2 regions of the Streptomyces sp. NPDC051180 genome follow, and region 1 is predicted to be linked to the other one. Evidence: riboswitches for the same ligand, from Rfam matches in the RefSeq annotation. Region 1 holds a riboswitch; the other holds the start of a gene.
What was found. A riboswitch is a leader RNA that binds a small molecule or an ion and turns the genes downstream of it on or off. The one in region 1 is predicted to bind ZMP and ZTP.
Positions count from the first base shown of each region.

Region 2: it holds a riboswitch for ZMP and ZTP, as region 1 does, so the genes downstream of both, glyA (serine hydroxymethyltransferase) here and AB0424_RS02775 (bifunctional 5,10-methylenetetrahydrofolate dehydrogenase/5,10-methenyltetrahydrofolate cyclohydrolase) in region 1, are expected to answer to the same signal.

Region 1 covers NZ_JBFBBC010000001.1:618,164-629,086, forward strand. Annotated here, with positions in the region: gene AB0424_RS02760 (acyl-CoA desaturase) at 1-307, opposite strand, end outside; gene AB0424_RS02765 (SNF2-related protein) at 634-3,723, shown strand; gene AB0424_RS02770 (SWF or SNF family helicase) at 3,720-5,210, shown strand; gene AB0424_RS02775 (bifunctional 5,10-methylenetetrahydrofolate dehydrogenase/5,10-methenyltetrahydrofolate cyclohydrolase) at 5,404-6,258, opposite strand; ZMP/ZTP riboswitch at 6,287-6,394, opposite strand; gene AB0424_RS02780 (GAF domain-containing protein) at 6,460-7,872, shown strand; gene AB0424_RS02785 (aldehyde dehydrogenase family protein) at 7,916-9,439, shown strand; gene cseB (two-component system response regulator CseB) at 9,740-10,468, shown strand; gene AB0424_RS02795 (HAMP domain-containing sensor histidine kinase) at 10,465-10,923, shown strand, end outside.
Region 2 covers NZ_JBFBBC010000005.1:410,264-421,186, forward strand. Annotated here, with positions in the region: gene AB0424_RS13255 (isocitrate lyase/phosphoenolpyruvate mutase family protein) at 1-352, opposite strand, end outside; gene AB0424_RS13260 (carboxymuconolactone decarboxylase family protein) at 349-867, opposite strand; gene AB0424_RS13265 (PLP-dependent aminotransferase family protein) at 915-2,432, shown strand; gene AB0424_RS13270 (hypothetical protein) at 2,452-3,345, opposite strand; gene AB0424_RS13275 (hypothetical protein) at 3,461-3,760, shown strand; gene AB0424_RS13280 (glutathionylspermidine synthase family protein) at 3,776-4,960, shown strand; gene AB0424_RS13285 (polysaccharide deacetylase family protein) at 4,988-5,683, opposite strand; gene rocD (ornithine--oxo-acid transaminase) at 5,853-7,058, opposite strand; ZMP/ZTP riboswitch at 7,175-7,265, shown strand; gene glyA (serine hydroxymethyltransferase) at 7,337-8,605, shown strand; gene AB0424_RS13300 (hypothetical protein) at 8,777-9,574, opposite strand; gene AB0424_RS13305 (RNA polymerase sigma factor) at 9,567-10,163, opposite strand; gene trpS (tryptophan--tRNA ligase) at 10,220-10,923, shown strand, end outside.

The DNA.
Region 1 (10,923 bases):
CGGCGTCGTGCCCGACGAACGCGGCGCGGGCGGACAGCAGGGCCAGGGGGACGGCGAGGAGGAGCGCCCACCAGGACGGGCCGATCAGGGCGAGGCCGGCCACGACGGCGGCGATGCCGAGGAGGTTGACGGCGATACCCCGGGCGTACCAGCCGGGGCGGTGTTCGAGGAGGCCCTGTTCCCTGATCGTGCGCAGCAGCGGTGTGAACTCGCCGGCTCCCTTGCCCCGGCCCGGCTTCACGGCGGTGACCGCGGGGAGCGCCACGGACGGCGCGGCGGCCGGGGGCAGGGCGGTGGCCTGGGACATGTGGGGCTCCGGTTTCTGTCGGTCGTGCGGCGGTCGGGTGGAGCGGTCCGGGGCGGTCGGCGACGCTCGGCTCCGGTGGTGGTCCGGCGGTCGGATTCGGTGGTGGTCCGGACGTCGGCGCCCACCGAAAACGTACGGATCGGTGATCGCCCGGGGCCATGGCGTCACCACCCGTCCCCGGCAGGGGGTGGCCCGGGGGTCCGGGGTGGGGCCAGCCCCACCCCGGAACCCGTGAGGCGGATCACGGAGACTGATGGCACGTCAACCTTGTGGGGTGAGGTATCCTCGGCCGCTCGGTCCCCCGGTAGTCAAATTTGAGGAATGCGTTGTCGCTGTCGCACGGACCCGATGACTCGGCCCGCGAACCCGCTCCCCCGTCCGTTCGAGAACCCGCACCCGACGCCGCACCCGAACCCGGGTTCTCCCCCGCACTCGCACGCCACGCCGCCGTCTTCCTTCCCGCGGACCCGCCCCGGGCCGGCCGGATCGCCTTCTGGTCTCCGGACGGAGAGGCCCTGCCCGACGGCGGCCCCGCCGGTGACCCCGCCCCGCAGACCACCCCCGCCGCCGCGCCGCTCCACGGCGAGGGGTCGCCGCACGTCGAGATCACGGTCGTGGACGGGGACAGCCTCCAGCCCGTGACCGTGCCCGCCTACGCCGTCCCCGTGCGGGACGCGCTCGCGCTGCTCGCCCGCGCGCGGTTCTCGGAATCCGCCTCCCCCGCGGCGGCGTTCTGGGGCGCCGCGTCGCTCCTCGCGCTCGACCTCGTCTCACGCGGGCTCCTCCTGCCCGGCCTCACCGCCGGAGACCACGACGCATGGCGGGTCGGCCCCCTCGGACCGGAGGAGGTGGCGGAGCTGCGCACGCTCGCCGCGTCCATGCCGCCCGTGGCCCACGCCGTGCCGCTCTCACCGGCCGAGCCGCTCCTGCTGCCCGATCCCGAGGCGCTGCTCCGTGCCTTCGCCGACGCGGTCGCGGACACCCTTCCCCGTACCCCGGCGGCTCCTCTCGCGGCCGGGGGCCCCGCTTTCGCCGCCGACGAACCGCGGCTGCTTCCCGAGCAGCGCGCGTGGGCCGCCGATGTGGCCGCCGTGCACGACGCCGGCGTCCGGCTGTCGCTCCGGCTCGAACTGCCCGGCTTCACCGCCGAGTCCGAGGACGCGCCGGCCTTCCGCGCCGTGCTCCAGCTGCACGGCGTCGCCGACCCGACCCTGGTCGCGGACGCGGCGGAGGTGTGGGCGGGCTCGGGACCGACGGGAGCGGCCTTCGGCCCGAGGGCCCGCATGGACGCCCTGCTCGCGCTGCGGCGCGCCGCGCGCGCGTGGCCGCCCCTGGCACCCCTGCTCGCCTCGGCCGTCCCCGACACCGTCGAACTGGCCGACGAGGAGGTCGCCGAGCTCCTGGGCCCGGCCGCCCGCGCCCTCGCGGCGACCGGCGTGCAGATCCACTGGCCGCGCGAGCTGTCGGACCGGCTGACGGCCCGCGCGGCGATCGGACCCGTCGGCACGGAGCCGGGCGGCATCGGCGCGGACCCGGACGGTATCGGCGGGGAACCCGGTGGCATCGGTGCGGAACCGGCTGGAATCGGTTCCGCGCCCGACGCTGACGGTGAGGGCCCGGCTTCCGGCGCGTCCGCATCGGGGCTGCCCTCCTTCGTCTCCGCCGACGCCCTGCTCGCGTTCCACTGGCGCTTCGCCGTCGGCGACCACGAGCTGACTCGGGCCGAGCTCGACGCGCTCGCCGAGGCGGGCCGGCCGCTGGTCCGGCTGCGCGACCGGTGGGTCCTCGTCGACCCGGCCGAGGTGCGCGCGGCGACCGCCCGGCAGGACCACAAGGTGACGCCCGTGGACGCCCTCGCGGCCGTGCTCACCGGCACGACCGAGGTCGGCGGGCGCACCGTCGAGGTGGCGGCGACAGGCTGGTTGGAGCGGCTGCGCGAGCGGCTGGCCGACCCCGAGGGAGGCCGGCCGGAGATCGGCCCGCCCGCCGCGCTCACCGCGACCCTGCGCGACTACCAGCTGCGCGGACTCGACTGGCTGCACCGCATGACCTCGCTCGGACTCGGCGGCTGTCTCGCCGACGACATGGGGCTCGGCAAGACGATCACCGCGATCGCCCTCCACCTGCACCGTCAGACCGACCCGGCCGCCGCCGGCCCCACGCTGGTCGTGTGCCCCACCTCCCTGATGGGCAACTGGCAGCGGGAGATCGAGAAGTTCGCGCCCGGCACACCGGTGCGGCGCTTCCACGGCGCGACGCGCGACCTGGACGATCTGCCCGGGAGCGGCTTCGTCCTCACCACGTACGGCACCATGCGACTCGACGCCGAGCGGCTCGCCGCACGGAACTGGGGACTCGTCGTCGCGGACGAGGCCCAGCACGTCAAGAACCCGTACTCGGCGACGGCCCGGCAGCTGCGGACCATCGGGGCACGCGCACGCGTGGCCCTGTCCGGCACACCGGTCGAGAACAACCTCTCGGAGCTGTGGGCGATCCTCGACTGGACCACGCCGGGGCTGCTCGGCAGCCTGGGCGCCTTCCGGACCCGGTTCGCCGCCGCCGTCGAGGGCGGTACGGACCCGGCCGCCGCCGAGCGGCTGGCCACCCTCGTCCGCCCGTTCCTGCTGCGCCGCCGCAAGTCCGACCCCGGCATCGCACCCGAACTGCCGTCGAAGACCGAGACCGACCGGGCCGTCTCCCTGACGCCGGAACAGGCAGGTCTCTACGAAGCGGTGGTACGGGAGACGCTGGCCGCGATCGCCGACGCCGACGGCATGGAGCGCCGGGGGCTCGTCATGCAGCTCCTGACGGCCCTCAAGCAGATCTGCAACCACCCCGCCCAGTACCTCAAGGAGGACCGGCCCCGCATCGGGGGCCGGTCGGGGAAGCTCGAACTGCTCGACGAACTCCTCGACACCATCCTCGCCGAGGGCGCGCGCACGCTCGTCTTCACCCAGTACGTGGCGATGGCCCGGCTCCTGGAGGCGCACCTGGCGGCGCGTGGGGTGCGGACGCAGTTCCTGCACGGCGGCACGCCCGTCGCCGAGCGCGAGGCGATGGTCGCCCGCTTCCAGGACGGGGAGGTGCCCGTCTTCCTGCTCTCCCTCAAGGCCGCCGGGACGGGGCTCAACCTGACCCGGGCCGAGCACGTCGTCCACTACGACCGCTGGTGGAACCCGGCCGTCGAGGCTCAGGCCACCGACCGTGCCTACCGGATCGGACAGGACCGGCCGGTACAGGTTCACCGGCTGATCGCCGAGGGCACGGTCGAGGACCGGATCGCGGCCATGCTCGACCGCAAGAAGGAGCTCGCGGACAGTGTGCTCGGGACCGGAGCGGACGCTCCGCGGGAGCTGACCGAACTGACCGACGCCGAACTGGCGGAGCTGGTGCGACTGCAAGGGGACGGACGATGAGCGGGACCGGACGAGGTCACGGGTACGGCGACGGGACCCCGGGCGGCCACGGGCGAACGACGGGCGGCGGTCACGGCGGTGACGAGCGGACGTTCGCGGCGCTGCCGCCGGCGAAGGGCACGGCGTTCGCCCGGACCTGGTGGGGCAGGGCCTGGCTCAAGGCCCTGGAGGACACCGCACTGGACAACGTGCAGCTCAAGGCCGGACGCCGGCACGCGCGCGCGGGCGCGGTGGGCGCCGTGACCGTGCGGCCCGGCCGGCTCACGGCGATCGTCAAGGACCGCGACGGGACGGCGTACCGCAGCGACGTCCTCGTGCGGGAGCTCTCGGAGGACGAGTGGGAGCGGCTGCTCGACCTCGCCGTGGACAGCGCGGGGCACATCGCGGCGCTTCTCGACCGCGAGATGCCGCCCCACCTGGTGGAGGACGCGGCGGCCGTCGGCCTCGATCTGCTGCCGGGCGTCGGCGACCTCGACCCCGAGTGCGGCTGTGACGCCTGGGACCACTGCCCGCACACGTCGGCGCTCTGCTACCAGGTGGCGCGCCTGCTCGACGAGGACCCTTTCGTCCTGCTGCTGATGCGGGGACGCGGCGAGCGGGCCCTGTTGGACCAGCTCCAGGCGCGCAGCGCCGCGCGCGCCTCCGCGCCCGAGGCACGTGGAGGGCGGGGCGGCGACGGCTCGCCGGATGCGGACGCCCCGGTGGGCGTCGGCGGCATGCCGGGAGTGCCGGCCGCCGAGGCGTACTCCGAGGGGTTCCTGCTGCCGCCGTTGCCGGCGCCTCCGACCGCTCTCCCGGCTCCGGGGTACTCGCCCTCCCTGGACACGGAGACGGACCCGGAGCCCGGCGTCGACCCGACGGCGCTGGAGTTCCTGGCGACGGATGCGGCGGCCCGCGCCCATCGCATGCTCGTGACGGCACTCGGTGGTCCCACGGGTCCCCGCCCGGCACCGGGCGTGGCGGGCGCGCGCGATTCCTCGGCCGTGCACGACACGTGGTCCGCGCGTGCCTCCGCCGTGGGCGCTCTCCCCGAAGGGGACGTGGCCGGACCGCGGCTGACGGCCGCCCAGGACGCCGTACGGCTCGCCGTGGACTCCCCCGTGCCGTGGATCACGGCACGGCTCGCCTCCGGCTCCGGCCGCACGCCGACGGAGCTGGACCGTGCCACGCGCGCGTGGCGGCTGGGCGGCGCCGCCGCCCTGTCCGTACTGGAGGACGAGTGGGACCCCGATGCGGAGACCCTGACCCGGGCGGGCGCCCGGCTGTCCGAGGCATGGGAGGACGACGAGCGGCCCGAGCTGCGGCGGTCCGGCTCCCGGTGGTCGGCCGAGGGCACGCGTGCCCAGCTCCGGCTCGGCCCCGACGGTCGCTGGTGGCCGTACGCCGGAGCGGGTGCGGACTGGTCCCCGGCGGGGCCGGCTGACCGGGACCCGGCGGTGGCCCTGGCGACGGCCCTGACGGCCGGTGGCGCGGGCGAGGGCGCGTAGGAAGGCCGGGGCCGGTCCACCAGGCGTCGGGAGGTCCCGCCTCCGGCCTGCCCGACCTGCTAGACCTCCCGGCCTCCGCCTCCCCGGTCCGGACGGGTCGAGCAGACCAGGCGGGGAGGGCGGGTCGGGCGGGGGCGCAGGTGGGGCCGGTGCCGCCGGCGCAGCCGACGCGACTGGCCCCGCCGAACAAGCGCTACAGGCCGAGCTGGCGCTCCGCGCCCTCCACCGTCTGGGCGAGGAGGACGGCGATGGTCATGGGGCCGACGCCGCCCGGCACGGGGGTGATGAGGGAGGCGCGCTCGGCGGCCGAGGCGAAGTCGACGTCGCCGACGTTGCCCGGGTTGTAGCCGGCGTCGATGACGACGGCGCCCGGCTTGATGTCCTCGCCCTTGATGAAGTTCGGCTTGCCGACGGCCGCCACGAGGATGTCGGCCTCGCGGACGACGGAGGAGAGGTCCTTGGTGCGCGAGTGGCAGTAGGTGACGGTGGCGTCCCGGCCGAGGAGCAGCAGCCCCGCGGGCTTGCCCAGGATCGCGCTGCGGCCGACCACGACGGCCCGCTTGCCGCTGAGCTCGACGTCGTACGCGTCGAGGAGGCGCATGATGCCGCCGGGCGTGCAGGAGACGAACCCGGGCAGTCCGAAGCCCATGGCGGCGAAGGACGCCATGGTCACGCCGTCGACGTCCTTCTCGGGGGCGATGGCCTCGAAGGCGGCGCGCTCGTCGATGTGCGGGCCGACCGGGTGCTGCAGGAGGATGCCGTGGACCTCGGGGTCCTCGGACAGGGCCGTGATCGCGGCCACGAGTTCCTCGGTGGTCGTCTCGGCGGGCAGCTCGACGTGCCGGGAGCGGATTCCGGCCTTCGCGCAGCGGTTCTGCTTCATCTTCACGTACGTGACGGAGGCGGGGTCCGCGCCGACGAGGACGGTCGCGAGACACGGGGTGACGCCCGTGCGGCGGGTGACCTCGGCGGCTCGCGCGGCGGTCTCCTCGACCGTACGGCGGGCGAGGGCCGTGCCGTCCATGAGGGTGGCGGTGCTGGTGGACATGGCAACTCCTGGGCGTCGTCTGTGACAGGTGTCTCGCCCAGGCGCACGGCATCGGCGGCACCGCGCCCTCACGACGCGGCCCACCGGGCCGCTCCCCGGTGGTGATCCACCTCAAGCGCCAGTCACGGCCCGAGCCCCACTCTACGTGAGCGGTTCGGGGCGCGTCCCGGACAGGGTGCGCGGACGACGGCGTCCGGCTGCTTGTCGACGGCCCGCGCGGCCACCACGATGGGCCGGACGGGCCGTGACGACCTCGACGAGGAGGCCGAGTTGAGCGACGGATGGGTGACCGGCGGAGCGGGACCGGCGTGGGAGCGGGACGCACGCTTCGGTGCGGACCCGAGCCCCGGACCAGGCCCGGAGACCGGCCGGGACCAGCACCACGAACCGAGCCGGGTCCCCCGGGAGACCCGCCCGGCCGGCGGGGACGCGCGGCCGCTGGTCGCCGCCTCCTGGCGGCGCTCCGCACGCGCGCGCGTGAACCAGGACGGAGCGGCCCGGGTCGAACTCGACGAGGACGAACTCGCCGCCTACCGCGACGGCCATCCGATGGCGGCGGCGATGCCGGTGATCCGCGAGCTGATGGGGGCGTACGCGACGGACGGGGAGCATCTGCTCGCCGTCTGCGACGCGGCGGGCAGGATGCTGTGGGTCGAGGGACACCCGGCCACGTTGCGCAAGGCCCGGGGCATGAACTTCGTGGCCGGGGCCCGCTGGTCGGAGTCGGCCGCGGGAACCAACGCGCCGGGCACCGCCCTCGCCGTCGACCGGCCGGTGCAGGTCGTCGCCGCCGAGCACTTCCGGCACACCGTCCGCGCGTGGACCTGCGCCGCCGCCCCCGTCCACGACCCGCGCACCGGACGCGTCCTCGGCGCGGTCGACATCACGGGCGGCGCCCCACTGGCGCACCCGCACAGCCTTGCTTTCGTGCAGGCCGTGGCGCGGGCCGCCGAGTCCCAGCTGGCGCTGCTCGCACCGGCCCCCCAGCCGGGGCGGATCACGCTGTCGGCGCTCGGGCGTGACGAGGCCGTCCTGTCGGTCGGCGGGCGGCGGGTGCGGCTCAGCCGCCGGCACAGCGAGATCCTGGTGCTCCTCGCGCACCGGCCGGACGGCGTGAGCGGCGACGAACTGCTCACCCTGCTCTACGAAGACGAGTCGGTCACCCCCGTGACCCTGCGCGCGGAACTCTCCCGGCTGCGCTCCCTGCTCGGTCCCGAGGTCCTGGCGTCCCGCCCCTACCGGCTCGCGGACAGCGTGGACGCGGACTTCGCCGCCGTGGACCGGCGACTGGCCTCCGGGGCAGTCGCGGCGGCGGCCGGGGAGTACCCGGGCCCGCTGCTCCCCTCGTCGACGGCTCCGGGGGTCGTACGGCTCAGGGAGCGCCTCGCGGGGCGGCTGCGGGCGGCCCTGGTCGACCGGGGCGATCCCGGACTGCTCGCCGACTGGGCGTACAGCACCTGGGGCGAGGACGACGTGGTGGTCTGGCGGGCCCTGTGCGCCGCGGTTCCGGCGTCCCAGCTGCCCCCCGTACGCGCCCGGCTGCACGCGCTGGAGGCGGAACTGTCCTCCGGTGCAACGGGGTTGCAACGTACAGGTCGCCACACTCGCCGGTGAGCGCCGGCCAGGGACGGCCGGCGCGTCCCAGGGAGGCCAGCCCATGACCCGTTACGCCGCACCCGGTACCGAGGGCGCGCTCATGTCGTACCAGGCCCGCTACGACCACTGGATCGGAGGCGAGTACGTCGCTCCGGCCGGCGGGGGTTACTTCGAGAACCCGAGCCCCGTCGACGGCCGCCCCTTCACGGAGATCGCCCGCGGCACCGCCGAGGACGTGGAGCGCGCCCTGGACGCGGCGCACGCCGCGGCCCCCGCGTGGGGCCGCACGGCACCGGCGGAGCGCGCCGCCGTCCTGCTGCGGATCGCGGACCGCATGGAGAGCAACCTGGAGGCGCTCGCGGTCGCCGAGACGTGGGACAACGGCAAGCCGGTCCGCGAGACCCTCGCCGCGGACATCCCCCTCGCCGTCGACCACTTCCGCTACTTCGCGGGCGCGCTGCGGGCCCAGGAGGGCGCCCTCAGCGAGATCGACGACGACACCGTCGCGTACCACTTCCACGAGCCGCTCGGCGTCGTCGCGCAGATCATCCCCTGGAACTTCCCGATCCTCATGGCGGTCTGGAAGCTGGCGCCGGCGCTGGCCGCCGGCAACGCCGTCGTCCTCAAGCCCGCCGAACAGACACCGGCCTCCGTCCACTTCTGGCTGAGCCTCGTCGCCGACCTCCTCCCGCCGGGCGTCCTCAACGTCGTCAACGGCTTCGGCGAGGAGGCCGGGAAGCCCCTCGCCTCCTCCCCGCGCGTCGCCAAGATCGCCTTCACGGGCGAGACGAGCACGGGCCGCCTGATCATGGGGTACGCCTCCGAGAACCTGAAGCCGGTGACCCTCGAACTCGGCGGCAAGTCGCCGAACATCTTCTTCGACGACGTCTGGGCCGCCGACGACGACTTCCGCGACAAGGCCCTCGAAGGCTTCACCATGTTCGCCCTCAACCAGGGCGAGGTCTGCACCTGCCCCTCCCGAGCCCTCGTCCAGCGCGGCCACTACACCGACTTCCTCGCGGCGGCCGTCGCCCGCACCGAGAAGATCGTCCCCGGCCACCCCCTGGACACCGACACCATGATCGGCGCCCAGGCATCCGCCGACCAGCTCAAGAAGATCCTCTCCTACCTGGAGATCGGCCAGAACGAAGGGGCCAAGATCCTCACGGGCGGCCGGATCGTCGAGCACGGCGGCGACCTCGCCGGCGGCTACTACGTCCAGCCCACCATCTTCGAGGGCGACAACCGCATGCGCGTCTTCCAGGAGGAGATCTTCGGCCCCGTCGTCGCCGTCACCTCCTTCACCGACTTCGACGACGCCGTCCGCACCGCCAACGACACCCTCTACGGCCTCGGCGCCGGCGTCTGGACCCGCGACACCAACACCGCCTACCGCGCCGGCCGCGCCATCCAGGCCGGCCGCGTCTGGACCAACTGCTACCACGCCTACCCCGCCCACGCCGCCTTCGGCGGCTACAAGCAGTCCGGCATCGGCCGCGAGACCCACCGCATGATGCTCGACCACTACCAGCAGACGAAGAACCTGCTGGTGAGCTACTCGCCGAAGAAGCTCGGCTTCTTCTAGGGGCCCGAAAGAAGGCACCTGACCTGTGGTTTTCCCGGGTCAGGTGCCTCTTCGCAAGCAGCGTCGGCCTCCACGGAGGCGCCGGAGAGCAGACCGGTGTCGCTGTCCTGTCCACCCGACTCGGTGTCCGTCGCGCCGCCTCCGTGTCCGTAGCCGCTCGGATGTGTGTCGGCCACCGCGCGGTGGTGTATCAGGCGGGTATCAGCGCAGGTCGGAGGCGTGCCGGCAGGCTTCCGGCGGGGCCGGGGGTAAGTGCGGGTGAGGCATGATGGAGGGCCTGCCCTGTCCCGTGCCCGAGAGATGTTCATGTCTGATTCCGTGTCGGCGCCCGCGCCCGCGCCTGTGACCGTCCTGCTCGTCGAGGACGACGAGGTGATCCGGCGGTCCGTCGCGATGGTCCTGGAGCGCTACGGCTACCGAGTGCTCGTCGCGGCCGACGGACTGACCGGGCTCGAACTGTTCCGGGAGGGGCGGCACGACCTGGTGCTGCTCGACGTGATGCTGCCGAGCCTGGACGGCATCGGGCTGTGCCGGCGCATCCGGGAGACGGCCACGGACCCGATCCTGATGATGTCGGCGCGCGGCGACGCCCTCGACGTGGTGTCCGGCCTGGAGGCCGGGGCCGACGACTACGTGGTGAAGCCCGTCGACACCGCCGTCCTGGTGGCGCGCATTCGTTCGCTGCTGCGCCGGGCCGCCTTCGTGTCCCCGGCGCCCGAACCCGCCGGCCCCGCGGGGCAGGCCGGACCGCTGCTCTTCGGCGACCTCTCCCTCGACCCCGCGGCCCTGGAGGTCCGCAGGGGCGGGGAGCGGATCGCGCTCGCCCCGACCGAGCTGCGGCTGCTGCTCCAGTTCGCCGCGCACCCCGGGATCGTGCTGGACCGTCAGACCCTGCTGCGCGAAGTGTGGGACTACGGCTGGGAGGGCGACACCCGGGTCGTCGACCTGTGCGTGCAGCGACTGCGCAAGAAGATCGGCGCCGAGCGCGTCGAGACCGTCCGGGGCTTCGGCTACAAGTGGAAGCGGTGAGCCGGGGTCCCCGGCGAGCAGTCACGGGCCTCGTACCGCACTCCCGCTCGCTGCGCTGGAAGATCGTCCTCCTGGTGGCGCTCGCCTGTGCCTCGATGGCGCTGACGGTCGGCGTGCTGGTGCACGACTCGGTGCTGCGGCGCTCCATGCACGAGGGCGCGGGCAGGGCCCACACGGCGCTGGCGACGGCCTTGGAGGATGCCTCGGCCGCAGGTGGGGAAGGGCCTCGCGTGTCCCCCGGAGAGCTGCCCGAGGCCCTGCTGAGGCAGGTCGAGCACGGCGGCGAGGCCACCCACTACGAGAACGGGCCCCCGGCCCCCGTCTTCTGGGCGGCCCGTCGGGAGGGTGGGACGTTGTACGCGGTCGAGGTCGACATGACCGCCGACCTGCTGACCCGGCAGGCCCTGGACCGTCACATGTGGAAGTACTCCCTGCTGACCCTGGGCTTCGTCGTC
Region 2 (10,923 bases), on a different contig from region 1:
CGGGACCGGTGTCCTCCAGGTTGACGCCGACGGCGCCGGACTCCCTTACGCGCTCCACCAGTTCCGCCGGGGCCAGGCCGTAGCCGCCCTCCAGGTCGGCCGAGACGGGGACGGAGACGGAGCGGGTGATCCGGGCGACGGCGGCGAACATCTCGTCCGCGGGCGTCGCCCCGTCCTCGTGGCCGAGGGCGGCGGCGATTCCCGCGCTCGGCGTGGCGAGCGCGGGGAACCCGGCCGCCTCGAAGGCACGGGCGCTCGCCGCGTCCCAGGGGCCGGGCAGCACCAGCGGATCCGCCGCGGCCCGCCCCCGGTGCAGGCCGCGCAGGACCGCGGTACGGGGGTCCGTGCTCACGCGGAGCGCGGGGTGTAGTGGCCGGGCGTCAGCCGGGTGGTGACGCCGATGCGGTTCCAGGCGTTGATCGTGGTGATCGCGGCGATGACCCGGGCGAGTTCGAGCTCCTCGAACTGCGCGGCGGCCTGCGCGTACACCGCGTCGGGGACGAAGCCGTCGGTGAGGACGGTGACGGCCTCGGTCAGCGCGAGGGCCGCGAGCTCCCGCTCGGTGTAGAAGTGCCGGGACTCCTCCCAGGCGGAGAGCTGCACGATCCGTTCGACGGTCTCGCCCTCGGCCAGCGCGTCCTTGGTGTGCATGTCGATGCAGAACGCGCAGTGGTTGACCTGCGAGGCCCGGATCTTGATCAGGTGGTAGAGGGTCGGGTCGACGTCCTTCGCGGCCGCCGTCTCCAGCCGGACCATCGCCCGGTAGTACTCGGGGAGCAGCTCGGCCAGGGAGAGGCGGGGCGCGTGCTCGTGGGCGTGGGCGGCCGGGCCGGCGGCGGTCGCGGTGGGCTGTGTCGTGGTGGTCATGCCGTTCACCGTACGAGTCCTGTGGCGCACGGGTATGGTCCATTTCCATGGCGAACGAGTGGGCCACTTTCGGGGCCGACCTCCATCTGGAACTCCGCGGACCGCGGCTGCGCGCCGGCCTCATGGAGGCCCTGCGGGAGGCCGTGCGCAGCGGGCGCCTGGAGGCCGGCACCCGGCTGCCGTCCTCCCGGTCGCTCGCCGCCGACCTCGGCATGGCCCGCAACACCGTCGCCGACGCCTACGCGGAACTGGTCGCCGAGGGCTGGCTCACGGCCCGGCAGGGGTCCGGCACCCGGGTCGCCCGGCGCGCCGCCTCCCGCAGGCCGCCGGTCCGGACGCCCGGCCCGGGCCCCGTCCGCGCCCCCGGCCCCGCCGCGCGGAGGGGCTCCGTGCCGCAGCCGCCCCCGTCCGCGGCTCCGTCCGAAGCGGGCGGCCTCCGACCGGGTGCGCCGGCGGGTCCCTGGCGGTCGGGCGCCCCCGCGCACAACCTGAAGGCCGGCTCGCCCGACCTCGCCTCCTTCCCACGTGCCGAATGGCTCAAGGCGTACCGCAAGGCGATCACCGCCGCCCCCAACGAGGCGTTCGGCTACGGCGATCCGCGCGGCCGGATCGAACTCCGCACCGCGCTGGCCGAGTACCTCTCCCGGGCCCGCGGCGTGCACGCCCGACCCGAGCGGATCATGATCTGCGCGGGCTTCGTCCACGGGCTGATGCTGATGGGCGACGTACTGCGGGGCCGCGGGGTGCGGGACGTGGCGGTCGAGTCGTACGGGCTGGACGTCCACGCGCAGCTCCTGGAGCGGGCCGGGCTCGGAACCCCGCCGCTGCCCCACGACGCCCGCGGCACCCGGGTCGAGGAGCTGGCTGAGCAGGGCTTCGGCGGCACCGGTGCCGTCCTCATGACGGCCGCCCACCAGTTCCCGCTGGGCGGCGCGCTGCCCCCGGACCGGCGCGCCGCCGTCGTCGACTGGGCGCGCGCCGCGGGCGGCTTCGTCCTGGAGGACGACTACGACGGGGAGTTCCGCTACGACCGGCAGCCGGTGGGCGCGCTCCAGGGACTCGACCCCGAGCGCGTCGTCTACCTGGGCACCGCGAGCAAGTCCCTCGCGCCCGGACTGCGCCTGGCCTGGATGGTCGTGCCGGAGGAGCTGATGGCGGAGGTGGTGGCCGCGAAGGGGGCCGTGGACTGGGTGTCGAGCGCGCCGGACCAGCTGGCGTTCGCGGAGTTCCTCGGCTCGGGGGCGTACGACCGGCACGTCCGGGCGAGCCGGCTGCGCTACCGCCGCCGCCGCGACCAGCTGGTGGCGGCCGTGGCCGCCGACTCGCCCGAGACCCGGGTCAGCGGCATCGCCGCCGGGCTCCATGCTGTCCTGGCCCTGCCGCCCGGCACCGAACAGGAGGTCCTGCGGGCCGCCGCGTGGCACGGCCTCGCCGTCCAGGGCCTCGGAGCGTTCCGCCGTCCCACCGTGCCCGCCACCCTCGACGGCCTCGTCGTCGGCTACGCCACGCCCCCGGACAGCGGCTGGCAGAGCGCCCTCCGCGCCCTGTGCCGGGTCCTGCCCTGAGCGGGCCGGGGCGCCCGCGTCAGGGCGTCCCGGGGTTCCGCTCCGGCGCCGGGTCGTGGCCCACCTCCAGGGGCGTGCCCGCGCTTCCGGGGCCCGCCTCGTCCGCCGGCGCGGGCGGCTCGCCGAAGCGGGCCAGGGTGAGGGAGCCGGCGACGGCGACGGCGAAGCCGGTGACCGCCAGCCAGCCGAGGCCCTCGCGGGTGCGGTCGCCGAGCCAGACGACCCCGACGACGGCCGGACCGACCGTCTCGCCCAGCACCGCGCCGGCCGTCGCCGTGGTGACCGCGCCCCGCTGCAGCGCCGAGGTCAGCAGGAGGAACGCGGCCCCGCCGCCGACGAGGAGCGCGTACCAGGCGGGGTCGGCGAAGTCGATGCCGTCGATGAGCCGGACCGCCACCTCGACCACCCCGAAGCCGAAGCCCGCGCCGAGACCCAGGACCAGGGCGCGGGAGCGCGGCGGCAGCCGGCCCGCCACCATGCCGAGCAGCAGCACGCCGAAGGCGACCGCCAGCAGCGCCCAGGGCAGGGCGTCCGGGACCTCCCGGTGGCCCTCCTTGCCGGAGGCGACCGCCAGCATCGCCAGTCCGGCGCAGACCACGCCGACGGCCGTCCACTCCACCCGCTTCAGCCGCACGTGCAGGACCCTGGAGGCGATCACCGCCGTGACGGCCAGGCTCGCGGCGAGCGCCGCGCCCACCACGTAGATGGGCAGCGTCCGCAACGCCACGATCTGCAGGGCGAACCCCAGTCCGTCCATGCCGAGGCCGGCGATGTACCGCCACTGCCGCAGCGCCCGCCACATCAGCGCGACGTCGACGCCACTGCCCGTCCCCGGCTCGGCGGCACGGGCCGCCATCGCCTGGAACACCGAGGCCGCGCCGAAGCAGACGGACGAGGCCAGCGCACAAATCATCCCGAGAAGCACGAAACGACTCTAGGCGCTGAGGCCGGAAATCACCGGCCTACACTGTGCGGTCGCGACGGTCGTGACCGCGACGGACGCGACCGCGAAGGGGAGGGCGACGGACATGCGCAGGCTCAGGTCGAGCACGGTGGTGCTCGGTGGGATGGGTGTGCTCGCGGCGACGATCACCGCGTGCGGATCGGATCCGGACAAGCGGTGCGTCGATCCGCTGACCCGCGAGGAGCTGCCCAGCTACCGCTGCGAGAGCGGCGGCGGGAACGACGACGACGACAACGGCTCCACCCACCGCGGCGCGTACTACTACGGCGGCTCCGTCAGCGACCGCAAGGTGAGCGGCGGCAGCTTCGACAGGAAGGCCGTCGACACCGGAGGCTTCGGCTGCTCCGGCACCGGCGGCGGCTGAGGCGGACGCGGCACCGTGGAACGGCACACCATCGAGCCCCGCCCGGGCTGGCAGCAGACGGTGGAGGAGCAGGGGCTCGTCTACCCGCTGACCCGCCATCCGGACGGTTCGCTGCGCCCGTACTGGGACGAGAGCGCGTACTACTCGTTCACCCTGCCCGAGGTCGAGGCCCTGGAGGAGGTCGTCGAGGAACTGCACGCGATGAGCCTCGCGGCGGCCGCGCACATCGTCGAGCGGGACCGGTTCGCCGAGCTCGGGATCACCGACCCCCGGCTGCGCGACCTGGTCGCCGAGTCATGGCGCCGGCGTGCCGAACTCCCCTCCCTCTACGGCAGGTTCGACCTCCGCTACGACGGCACGGGCCCGGCGAAGATGCTGGAGTACAACGCCGACACGCCGACCTCGCTCGTCGAGGCCGCGAGCCCGCAGTGGTTCTGGATGGAGGAACGGTTCCCCGGCGCCGACCAGTGGAACTCCCTCCACGAACGGCTCGTCGACGCCTGGAGGCGGCAGGCCCGCCTGCTCCCGCCCGGCCCGCTGCACTTCGCCCACTCGGACGGCGACGAGCTCGGCGAGGACCTGATGACAGTCGCGTACCTGCGCGAGACGGCCCAGCAGGCCGGGCTCGACACCGAGGCGCTCTCCGTCGAGCGGATCGGCTGGGACCGGCTCTCCCGCCGCTTCGTGGACGACCGGCTCCGCTTCATCCGCAGCTGCTTCAAGCTCTACCCGTGGGAGTGGCTGACCACCGACCGCTTCGGCCGGCACGTCCTGGACACCCTCGACAACGGCGGCGGCACCGGCACCACCTGCTGGATCGAACCGGCCTGGAAGATGCTGCTCTCCAACAAGGCGCTGCTCGCCGTCCTGTGGGAGCTGTACCCGGGCCACCCGAACCTGCTCCCCGCCTACCTCGACGGACCGCGCGAACTCGCCACGACCGCCGGCTGGGTCGCCAAGCCCCTGCTCGGCCGCGAGGGCGCGGGCGTCACCCTGCACGAGGCCGGGACGGAGCCGTTCGTCCGGGACGGGGAGGCGTGCTGCTACCAGGAGCTGTCCCCGCTGCCCGACTTCGACGGCAACCGGGTGGTGCTCGGCGCGTGGGTCGTCGAGGACGAGGCGGCGGGGCTCGGGATCCGGGAGTCGGCGGGGCCCGTCACCGACGAGTACGCCCGCTTCCTCCCGCACGTGATCCTCTGAGGGCCCTTCCCCCGCCCCCGGGGGCGGCTACTCCGCGACGTACTCCCTCAGCGGCGCGGGCGTCAGTCCGGCGGCCTCGGCCAGGTCGAGCGCGCGCGTCAGGTCCTGCGTCACCGTCTCGTTGAAGTGCAGCAGGATGATGTCGCCGGCCTTCAGCCGCGGGGCGGGCGGAGTCCACTGGCCCCAGGTGGTGAGGTCGTACGTCCAGGTCACGACCGCCTTCGCGCCGCAGGCCCGGGCGGTGGTCCGGGTGGTCGCGTCGAAGGTGCCGTACGGCGGGCGCAGCAGCCGCGGCCCGTCGCCGAACCGTGCGAGATGGCTGTCGCGGGCCCCGCACACCTGCGCCCTCTGGCCGGCGGCGTCGAGGGTGGTGAGGTCCGGGTGGTCGAGGGTGTGGTTCTCGACGCGCGAGCGGCCCTGGTCGAGCAGCGTGTGGAAGTAGCCGGAGTCGTACGCGTAGGCGCCGGGGAGCAGGAACAGCGAGGCGGGGACCCGGCGGTCCAGCAGCAGCCGCGCGGCCGCCGGGTCGTGGTACCAGCCGTCGTCGACGGTGATGAAGACGACCGGGTCGGTGGTCTCGACGCGGGAGACCACCGGGACGGGCTCGGGCCAGGCCGCCCCGGGGGCGGCGTGCGCGGGTCCCGCGACCGCGCCGAGGAGCGCGAGCGGGACGAGGGCGGCGAGCGCGGCACGCACCGCGTGACGCAGACGGAGTCTCGGCATGGCCGCATCATTGGCCTAGACCAACTGTCGTGTCAATGCCCCGAGTTGCCCCGGCCCGCCCCTGTCCCGCCTCCCGTCCCGCCCTTCGTCAGGCGTCCTGTCCGGCGCGCTGTTCCCTTGCCCGCCCGCGCCCCGGCCGGCGCCCCGCACGTGCCCCGACCGGACGCCGTCACTCCGAGAGGACGGCCCTCAACTGCTCCAGGCCCCAGTCCAGGTCCTCCTTGGAGATCACCAGCGGCGGGGCGATCCGGATCGTCGAACCGTGGGTGTCCTTCACCAGCACCCCCCGCTCCATCAGCCGCTCCGAGATCTCCCGGCCGGTGCCGCGGGCCGGCGTGATGTCCACCCCGGCCCACAGGCCGCGCCCGCGCACCGCCTCCACCGCGCCGCCGCCGACGAGCAGCCCCAGCTCCGCGTGGAGGTGCTCGCCCAGCTCCGTCGCCCGCTCCTGGTACTCGCCCGTCCGCAGCATCGCGATCACCTCCAGGGCCACCGCGCAGGCCAGCGGGTTCCCGCCGAAGGTCGAACCGTGCTCGCCCGGCCGGAAGACTCCCAGCACGTCCCGGTCGGCGACCACCGCCGACACCGGCACCACGCCGCCGCCCAGCGCCTTCCCCAGGATGTACACGTCGGGGACCACGCCCTCGTGCTCGCACGCGAACGTCCGCCCCGTCCGGCCGAGGCCCGACTGGATCTCGTCCGCCATGAACAGCACGTTCCGCCGGCGCGTCAGCTCCCGGACGCCCGCCAGATAGCCGGCCGGCGGCACCAGGACCCCCGCCTCGCCCTGGATCGGCTCCAGCAGCACCGCCACCGTGTTCTCCGTGACCGCCGCCTCCAGGGCCGTCAGGTCCCCGTACGGCACGATCTCGAACCCCGGCGTGTACGGGCCGAAGTGGTCCCTCGCCTCGTGGTCCGTGGAGAAACTCACGATCGTCGTCGTCCGGCCGTGGAAGTTGTTCGCCGCGACCACGATCTTCGCGTGCCCGTCCGGCACGCCCTTGACCTCGTACCCCCACTTCCGGGCGGTCTTCACGGCCGTCTCGACCGCCTCCGCCCCGGTGTTCATCGGCAGCACCGCCTCCTTGCCGCACAGCTCCGCGAGCCGCGTGCAGAACTCGGCGAAGCGGTCGTGGTGGAACGCCCGGGACGTCAGCGTCACCCGCTCCAGCTGGGCCTTCGCGGCGTCGATCAGACGCCGGTTGCCGTGCCCGAAGTTGAGCGCCGAGTACCCGGCGAGCATGTCGAGGTAGCGACGGCCCTCGACATCGGTCATCCAGGCGCCGTCCGCCGAGGCGACGACGACCGGAAGGGGGTGGTAGTTGTGCGCGCTGTGCGCGTCCGCGGCAGCGATCGCGTCTTCTGTCCTCGACACGGGATCTCCGTTCGTCCTGCGGATCGGGGGTGACCCAGGGGGCTGTGGCCCCTTTCATATCGTCGCTCGGATGCCGGACGGGGAAACCTCGGCGACGGCGCGCCCGCTAGTCTGGAAACACGCACGGCGACTGGCGTACGGGGAAGCGACCCCGGGGGAGCCGTGCGCGGCAGACCACACGAGACGCCGCTCGCCTGGGCGTCACGGGACCGAAGTCCCGCGTGGCGCCGCGCCTTCCACGCAGTGCCCCGGGGCCCCCGACGCCCGGAGGACACCTCATGACCGCTCCGCAGCAGCACCCCGCCCTCGCCGCCGCCGACCCCGAACTCGCCGCCCTCGTCGGTGCCGAGGAACGGCTCCAGAGCGAGACGCTGCGCCTCATCCCCAGCGAGAACTACGTCTCCGCCGCCGTGCTGGAGGCATCCGGCACGGTCCTCCAGAACAAGTACAGCGAGGGCTACCCCGGCCGCCGCTACTACGAGGGCCAGCAGAACATCGACCAGGTCGAGAGCCTCGCGATCGAGCGCGCCAAGGCCCTCTTCGGCGTCGACCACGCCAACGTCCAGCCCTACTCCGGCTCCCCGGCCAACCTCGCCGTCTACCTCGCCTTCGCCGAGCCCGGCGACACCGTCATGGGCATGGCCCTGCCGATGGGCGGCCACCTCACCCACGGCTGGGGCGTCTCCGCCACCGGCCGGTGGTTCCGCGGCGTCCAGTACGGCGTACGCCACGACACCGGCCTGGTCGACCTCGACGAGGTCCGCGAACTGGCCCTGAAGGAGCGCCCGAAGGTCATCTTCTGCGGCGGCACCGCACTGCCCCGCACGATCGACTTCGCCGCCTTCGGCGAGATCGCCCGCGAGGCCGGCGCCGTCCTCGTCGCCGACGTCGCCCACATCGCCGGCCTCATCGCGGGCGGCGCCCACCCGTCCCCGGTCGGGCACGTGGACGTCGTCTCCACCACCACCCACAAGACCCTCCGCGGCCCGCGCGGCGCCATGCTCATGTCCCGCGAGGAGCACGCCAAGGCCCTCGACAAGGCCGTCTTCCCCGGCCTCCAGGGAGGCCCCCACAACCAGACCACCGCCGCCATCGCCGTCGCCCTCCGCGAGGCGTCCCGGCCCTCCTTCCGCGACTACGCCCACGCGGTCGTCGCCAACGCCCGGGCCCTCGCCGAGGCGCTCCTCGCGCGTGGCTTCGACCTGGTCTCCGGCGGCACCGACAACCACCTGATCCTGATGGACCTCACCCCCAAGCAGGTCCCGGGCAAGATCGCCGCGAAGGCCCTCGACCGGGCCGGCATCGTCGTGAACTACAACACCGTCCCCTACGACCCCCGGAAGCCCTTCGACCCCTCCGGCATCCGCATCGGCACCCCCTCCCTCACCTCCCGGGGCCTGGGCACGGAGCACATGGCCCAGGTCGCCGACTGGATCGACCGCGCCGTCACCGCCGCCGGCACCGGCGACGAGGACACCCTCCGCACCGTCCGCGCCGAGGTCGCCGACCTCATGTCCGCCTTCCCGGCCCCCGGCCTCCCGACCTGACCCACGGCCCGACGCCCCGCCGGCCCGCCCCGCCCCTGGGTCCAGGGCCTGTCCGGCCCGATCCGGGGTCCAGGGCCTCGTCCGGCCCCGACCAGCGGTCCCACGGCCGGTCCGGCCCGACCAGCGGTCCCACGGCCCGGCCGGCGCGACCCCCAGCCCGGAGGAGGCCCGTCAGCCCGTCGACTCGGCGGTGCGGCGTGCCTCCTCCGGGTCCGGTATGCCCTCCAGGCGGAAGGTCAGCGCGCCCCCGCTCCTCGTCCAGAGGAGCGTGGGGCCCGCCGTGCGGACCTCGTGCGTCCAGGCCGCGCCCGAGCCGTCGGTCAGCGGGAAGGTGAGCAGATGGGGGGCGGCGATCCAGTAGCCCTGGGCCCCGTCGGGAAGATCCACCCAGCGGGGCGGGGTCCGCACCTGCTTGGCGAAGCCGATGTCCAGGCGGCCCGGGAACTCGTCGAGCCGCACCCCACGCTCCCCCTCGCGCCAGCACAGGGTGATCACCGCGCGACCGTGCACGGCCGACCCCGTCACCGAGACCGCGTCCGGCACGCCGAGCGCTCCCGGTACGAGCGGCTCGAAGCCCGCCAGACGGCCCGCCTCCCGCAGCGGGACCGGATCCGGGCAGCCGGGCACCGCGCCGGCGGCCGGCACCGAGCCCTCCGGGTCGTACCGCACGGCGACCCCGCCGAAGCCGAACCAGTCCGCCACCGTCGCCCGCACCGGCGGGGTGAGCAGCAGCACGATCAGCACCCCGGTGAACCCCGCCACCAGCGCGCGCCACCGCTCGCGCGCCCCCGCGCGCACCGATGCCCACCACCGCCGCCGGACCGGCGAGGGCTCCGGCACCGGCGTCGGGACCCGCTCGGCGAGGAGCTGCGCGAGGACCCGCTCGGCCATCGACTCACCGTCGACGTCCGGCACCCTCAGTCGCCGCCCCAGCCCCCTGAGCTCCTCCGGCAGACCCTCCTCAGCCACGCCCCCCACCTCCCTCCGCGCCGTCCTCCAGCACCCGCCCCAGCTTCTTCAGCGCCCGGCTCAGCCGGGACTTCACCGTCCCCCGGGGCCAGCCCAGGGCCAGCGCCGTCTCGGTCTCGTCCAGCTCCAGGAGGTAGCGGTGCACCACCACCTGCCGGTGGTCCTCGGCCAGCCCGTCCAGCGCCTCCCACAGCCGCCGGCTCCGCTCCCGCTCCTCGGCCGCCACCGCCGGGTCCGCCGACTCCGGTATCAGCGGCTCGGGCCCGAGCAGATCCGCCTCCCGCTCACCGACGGCGCGCCGCCGACCCGCCGACCGCACTGTGTTCCTGGTCTCATTGGCGACGATCCGCAGCAGCCACGGCCGGAACGCCGAGCCGTCCCGGAACCGCCCCAGCGACCGGTACGCCTTGAAGAAAGCCTGCTGCACGACGTCCTCGGCCTCCGGGCCCGCGCCGCACGCCACCGCAGCTCTCAGCGCCACCGCCGTGTGCGCGCGGACCAACTCCGCGTACGCCTCCGGCTCTCCGGCGCGCACCCGTGCGATCACCACGGCCTCGTCGTCGACCAGGCCCCCCTCCCGCGTCCTCACACTCTTGATACACCGGCCGACGGGGATCGGTTCCCACACCTGAGAGAATGATGTGCATGGCCTCTGACAGTCCCCGCGTGCTCTCCGGAATCCAGCCCACCGCAGGCTCGTTCCACCTCGGCAACTACCTCGGCGCCGTCCGCCAGTGGGTCGCCCTCCAGGAGACCCACGACGCCTTCTACATGGTCGTCGACCTGCACGCCATCACGGTCCCGCAGGACCCCGCGGAGCTGCGCGCGAACACCCGGCTCGCCGCCGCCCAGCTGCTCGCGGCCGGTCTCGACCCGGAGCGCTGCACCCTCTTCGTCCAGAGCCACGTCCCCGAGCACGCACAGCTCGGCTGGGTCATGAACTGCCTCACCGGCTTCGGCGAGGCGTCCCGCATGACCCAGTTCAAGGACAAGTCCGCCAAGCAGGGCGCCGACCGCGCCACGGTCGGCCTCTTCACGTACCCGATCCTCCAGGTCGCCGACATCCTGCTCTACCAGGCCCACGAGGTCCCGGTCGGCGAGGACCAGCGCCAGCACATCGAGCTGACCCGCGACCTCGCGGAGCGCTTCAACGGCCGCTTCGGCGAGACGTTCACCATCCCGAAGCCGTACATCCTCAAGGAGACGGCGAAGATCTTCGACCTCCAGGACCCGACGATCAAGATGAGCAAGTCGGCGTCCTCGCCGAAGGGCCTGATCAACCTCCTGGACGACCCGAAGGCCACCGCCAAGAAGGTCAAGAGCGCGGTCACCGACACCGACACGGTGAT